2 regions of the Paenibacillus sp. MDMC362 genome follow, and region 2 is predicted to be linked to the other one. Evidence: riboswitches for the same ligand, from Rfam matches in the RefSeq annotation. Region 2 holds a riboswitch; the other holds the start of a gene.
The links. A riboswitch is a leader RNA that binds a small molecule or an ion and turns the genes downstream of it on or off. The one in region 2 is predicted to bind cyclic di-AMP.

Region 1: it holds a riboswitch for cyclic di-AMP, as region 2 does, so the genes downstream of both, DP091_RS18040 (APC family permease) here and DP091_RS29915 (C40 family peptidase) in region 2, are expected to answer to the same signal.

Annotation. Positions count from the first base shown of each region.
Region 1 covers NZ_QLYT01000035.1:66,868-69,996, forward strand. Annotated here, with positions in the region: gene DP091_RS18035 (molybdopterin-containing oxidoreductase family protein) at 1-992, opposite strand, end outside; cyclic di-AMP (ydaO/yuaA leader) riboswitch at 1,467-1,661, shown strand; gene DP091_RS18040 (APC family permease) at 1,827-3,129, shown strand, end outside.
Region 2 covers NZ_QLYT01000085.1:12,441-15,569, reverse strand. Annotated here, with positions in the region: gene DP091_RS29925 (GNAT family N-acetyltransferase) at 1-432, opposite strand, end outside; gene DP091_RS29920 (C40 family peptidase) at 573-1,046, opposite strand; gene DP091_RS29915 (C40 family peptidase) at 1,482-1,955, opposite strand; cyclic di-AMP (ydaO/yuaA leader) riboswitch at 1,959-2,098, opposite strand; gene DP091_RS29910 (hypothetical protein) at 2,447-3,129, opposite strand, start outside.

The sequences.
Region 1 (3,129 bases), on a different contig from region 2:
CGCTTCAGCCATTGTCCGGTCAAGGCGGGAAGCGCCGCGATGCTGCGCACCGTCAAGCCGCCATTGTCGTGATGCTGAAGACCGTTACCGATATGAATATAGGAAGTATCTGCCCGGCCGTACAGCTCGGCCAGCCTCTCGATATCCTCAACTTGAATTCCGGTAATGGAGGATACGTGCTCCGGTGTATAGTCTTTCACATGCTCACGCAAGGCTTCATGACCGATCGTATACTCGCTGAGAAATTCCTCGTTCACCAAGCCTTCACGGAACATGATGTGCATGAGGCCGACGGCCAGTGCCGCATCCGTGCCCGGAAACAGCGGAATGAACCAATCCGCCCATTGCCCCGTCTGGTTCTTATGCACGTCGATGACAACGACCTTGGCACCGGCCTTGCGCGCTTTCTCTGCCAACACCACCTGATGCATATTGGTGCTGACGATGTTGCCGCCCCAGACGATGATGACGTCGGCATGTACGGTATCCTCCGGGACGGTGCCTCCATTAAACCCCATAACGGATTTCCAGCCCTCATTGCCTGCGGAATTACAGATCGATTGCTTCAACCGGCTGGCGCCCAGCCTGTTGAAGAACCTCCGATCCATGCCGTCCACGCTCAAAATTCCCATGTTGCCGTAGAAGCTGTAAGGCAGTATGCTCTCAGAGCCGTGCTCCTCGATCAGCTTCTTGTAGCGTTCAGCAATCTCCTGAACCGCTTCATCCCAGCTGATTCGCTCGAAAGCGCCCTCGCCCTTGGGCCCTATCCTCCGCAGCGGATAAAGCACGCGCTCCGGATGATACACCCGATGTGCCATATTTCGGACTTTATTACAGATGGCTCCCTGCGTAATCGGATGATCCGGATTACCGGTAACCTTCACGATTTTTCCGTTCTCTTTATGGAGCAGCAGGCCGCAAGTATCGGGACAATCCAACGGACAGACCGCCGGAAACACGCCGTTTTCCTGATGAATCATCGCTTGAGTCATTTCGTCTATTCCCCCTTGTACACGCTGAATCATATCCCCTTATCTTAAAAGAAAATCAGGGCTCCAGTAAAGTCTTACATTTTTTTCTGCATCGGTGATTCATTCTACTTCCTTCCGGGTAATTCCTATCAAGAGCAACGAAGAGAAACCCAGACCCTTTCTCTTCCTTGCCAAATCATGGACCACTCCCAAAAATTCGCCATGCCATGTCTCCTCCCCCGAGACCGGCATGGCGAATTTGTTTTGTATTGGCGTCTATCCATCCTGAGCAACTGGCAAGTACAGCATATAGAAAGTCATGATTTCTGTAGCAAACATGCAAAAAACAAAGCCTGTCAAAGCCACATATTCATGTAAGCGCTTATTTGTCATTTTTTATAAATAATTCTGCTTAATTTTTCGTTGGAGGGTGTTTTACAAACGATTGGAGCAGGCGTAATATACTATTCAGCTTCGAAAACATTCTTCATATTCACATGACATTCGCTTAATTTCCTTGATGGAAAGCGGGGGAACCAATCGTATGGAGGGATATCTATAGGATCCTTCATCCATACTATGGGGTGAATCCGGATGCATCGCGTACGTACGCCGCGACGGCATCAGGTAGGGCGACTCTCACCGCCCGAATCCGACAGCTAACCTCGTCAGCGTTGATCGGGAGGGTTGTGAACTTGTGATCAAACACAGGGTTCTAACCTGTGTTTTTTGTTTGCCAAAAATCAGCATAGGAATGGTGACCTTTCGTATGACCTGCACATGAAACACACCGATTGAAGTCCAATCAGTCAGCTTTCATCATGAACTTAATCTTAATCGGCGGTGAAAACAACCATGTTATCTTCAATCAAGCGATTCCTCATCGGAAGACCGCTTAAATCTACGGAATTGGGCGAGCAAAAGCTGAACAAAACCAAAGCGCTGGCCATCCTTTCATCCGACGCCTTATCGTCCGTGGCCTATGGACCGGAACAAATCCTGATCGTCTTGATGACCGTTGGCGCGGCTGCCTATTGGTACTCCATACCGATTGCTGTCGGCGTCCTGGTCTTATTGCTGGCACTTATCCTGTCGTACAGACAGATTATTTTTTCATATCCGCATGGCGGCGGAGCCTACGTGGTTTCCAAACGGAATCTGGGCATGTATCCGGGATTGGTCGCCGGCGGCTCCCTGCTGGTTGACTACATTCTGACGGTTGCAGTCAGCGTGTCGGCGGGGACGGACGCAATCACATCGGCATTTCCGGAATTGCACGCCTACAATCTGCCCATCTCCATCGTGTTCGTGCTATGTTTGACCGTACTCAATTTAAGAGGGGTTACAGAGTCGGCCTCCATACTGGCTTATCCGGTTTACTTGTTTGTACTCGCGCTGTTTATCCTGATTGGCGTTGGAATATACAACATTGCTACAGGCCATGCATCTCCGGAGCTGCATACGCCTATCGGCACGCCTGTCGCCGGGCTGAGTTTGTTCCTGCTTCTGCGGGCATTTGCCTCGGGCAGCTCCGCCCTGACCGGCGTTGAGGCCATCTCCAATGCCATCCCGAATTTCAAAGATCCCGCTCCGAATAATGCAGCCAAAACCTTGGTCGCGATGGGATCCTTGCTGGCCCTGTTATTTTCGGGCATCGTATACCTGGCCTATTACTATGGGGTCAGCCCCAGTGAGCAAGTCACGGTCGTTTCCCAGATTGCCGAGCATACCTTTGGACGAAACTTTCTGTATTACTTCATCCAAGGAACAACGGCTCTCATTCTGATCCTGGCTGCCAACACGGGATATTCCGCCTTCCCGCTGCTTGCCGTTAATCTGGCGAAAGATAAATTCATTCCCCGAATGTTCACCGTCCGCGGAGACCGTCTGGGTTATTCGAACGGAATCATTATACTTGGATTCTTCTCTATTCTGTTGCTGCTGGCTTTCGAAGGCAAAACCGAGCATCTGATTCCGCTGTATGCCGTCGGCGTGTTCATCCCGTTTACCCTCTCCCAGACGGGGATGATGGTGAAGTGGATTCGCGAAAAGCCCGAAGGATGGGTCGTCAAGCTGATCATTAACACTACCGGCGCCTGTATCAGCTTTATCGTGACGATGATCTTCTTCTTTACGAAATTTGCCCAAGTGTGGACCG
Region 2 (3,129 bases):
CTCATACGTATCGGTAATGTGAAAGCCTGCCCTTTGATAAGCGCGGATTGCTCGTTCATTCCAGGTCATTACCTCAAGGTCGATTTCGTCGGCAGGCCGTCTCCGTCTGGCTTCCCGGACAATCGTCTGCATAAATCGTTTACCCATTCCACGCCCGCACCAATCAGGCCGCATGCCAAGTCCGATTCGTGTAACCTCATGCATCGGAAACAGCTGGGCAAATCCCCAGAGGGCCTCCCGCTCATCCAGAACCGAGATGTACTGTCTCTGGCGAATGTCCGGATCGCCAAACTCCACCTCAAGCCCTTTCATCTGCTCCCAGGGAAGAAAACCATAGATATTATAGGGAGGAGGGTAGACCCAGGCGCATATTTCTTCGGCGTGTTCTTCACGCATGACTACGGTGTGAAATGCAATCGGTGCGGTATCCATTTGCGATGTCCTCCTATCGTCTGCATAAAATAATAATCATATTACGAACATCCAATTCGCATCAAAAAAGCCCGCAAAAAAGAGGTAAGGCCTCCTTTAACGGGCAAGCAGTATGTATAGGGAAGATTAGCCTCTATAGCTTAGGATGATTCACCGACCGACTCTGCATACTTATCATCGCTCATGAGACGCTTTGCACCGACGTATCGCTGATCGTAGTAATCCTCTGCGAGGCGGTTGATAACCACGCCGCGGTTGGAGGAAGCATGGGCGAATTTGCCATCGCCGACATAAATGCCGACGTGGGAGATGCCTTGGCCCGATGTGTTGAAGAACACCAAATCGCCAGCGCGCAGCTCCTTACGGGACACGCTTGTCCCCATGTCGAATTGAGAGCCGGATTGATGCGGGAGCTTTAGACCGAGTTTAGCATAAACGTACATGGTGAAGCCGGAACAATCAAATCCGCTGGTGGTAGTACCGCCGTAGCTGTATTTTGTACCTAGAACCTTATCGATTTCCTGATCCAGCGCACCATCAGCAAACACGCTGCCAACGCTCAAAGTAAACAACAGCGTGATACTTAGCGCTGCTGTCGATAATGTTTTCTTCAGCATGGTAAGCTCCTTTTTGTTGCCGCGAGGCATAGCAATCTATATATTAAAGCACTTACATTAATGACAAAGTTGTTACTGCGTCCATTCTATCAGACAGCAAGCGGGATTGGCAATTATTTCTTGATGGATTTCGCTATTTTTCATTAGCATTAGCTGTCGAAGCACCAAACAAAATCAATATTTTTCCAAATCAGCTGTTTAATGAAGGGAGAGAAGGGTATATAAAGGATAGATGATGTGAAGACATGGCGAAGTGAAGTGAACTTGTATAATAAATTTCATTTTTTTTCGAAAAGCGGGAACTTTTTTGCTGTCCTGAACGTTATAAAGGTATACACACAATCAACCAAAGAAAAAAGCCGCTGGATGAGATCGGCACAATCTCATTAACCCAGGGCTTTCTTGTAAGAGTAAATCAATTAAGTTCCAACATTAATTGTAGTTCACAGCTACGGATTTGTACGTATTCTGACTCATAACTCTCTTAGCGCCTACATATCGTTTGGCGTAATAGCTCTGGCTCAGCGGACTGACAATGACACCGCGCGAAGATGAAGAATGAGCGAATTTGCCGCTCCCGACATAAATACCCACATGAGATACACCTCTACCGGATGTGTTGAAGAACACGAGATCGCCAGCTTTCAGGTTGCTCTTGGATACGGCCGTACCTACTTTGTATTGAGCTGCAGACGTACGCGGCAGGCTAAGACCAAGCTTCTTGTAAACATAGCTGGTGAATCCGGAGCAGTCAAATCCATTCGTTGTAGTTCCACCTGTTTTGTAAGAAACACCAATGGCTGGTTTGATTGCAGTATTTAATTTGGAATCGGCGAAAGCGCTTCCGGTCCCTAATGTGAGTGCGAGTGCGAGGCCTAGAGAAACAGCCGTTAACTTCTTTTTCAAAACAAAAGCCCCTTCCATTGCCTGCGAGGTTAGCTTAAGGGTTCGGTTGAAGGTCCCCTATGATCCCTCTCTTGCGAGATCAATTCACCCAAAACGGATCCCCCGCTTCCCAAATCGTTATGGGAATTCGGCTCCTTAAAATGTTGATGAACCCATTCATTGACGTTTGACGTTCCAACATAGTTAGCGAATTACAACGTTCCTACATAAAAGTTACAGTAAAGATGACAAAGTTGTTACTAACATATTCGTTATTTTAGCAGAGTATTAACAATTTGGCAAACGAGGAAAGATTATTTTTAAACAAAAAAACCTGTCCCCATCTTGGGGATACAGGTTTTTTTGTAATTTGGCGTTCAAAAATTTGTAATATTGAGGATAATTGAACTCTTATTTTCTGTAAAATCTAGCGCGGGATAGAAACGTGTCGCTTCTGATTACAGCTTATTCACGAGCGTGTTTCATTGTTTTAGGGCGACGAACTGTAACCATTAAGGATGCTGTGAGGAGGAATCTCTCCACAAATGATATTGAGCGGACATTGCCCAAATTTGGAAAAGTCCATTCAGGAAATAAGAGGCCTGCTGAATAATTAATCCGATCAACCCGGCCCAGAAGAGCGAGGCCGAACTCAGGAGCAGCAGAATGACACAGGCGGATCCGCCGATGGTGACGGATAACAGCATCGCTGTGCCCAAACGACGGAAGAGCGCATGGATAGAGCTGACCATGCTGGAATTTCCGGTACGGCCAAATTGCATATAAAGCAATAACAGGCGGATCAGATAGGCGTACAAGAACCAGACAGCTGCATAGGGCAGTGCATGAAGCAGCAGAACAGGCTCCTGAATTCCATTCAGCAGAATCGGCAGGATTTTGGGCAGAATCCAGTAACCGGGCCCGAAGGTGAGAATAAGCTCAACCAGATAGAATGACGTTACGGGTTTCCACAGTTTCCGCATGCCTGTGAAGAAGAATAAACCGCGCTCACCCTTGGCTTCCTGGTGAAGGTTGTAGAAGATGCCGGCCCGAATAAGCGGGGTGAGGACCATCCTGATCAGGAGTAAACCGGCAAGAAGCCATCCGTAGGTGTGTACTGTGCTGCTCAAGGACAGGCTCATCTCGCCCTCGTAGAAGAATAAAAGACGGCTGAGCTCGTTAGGAGCGGCATCCG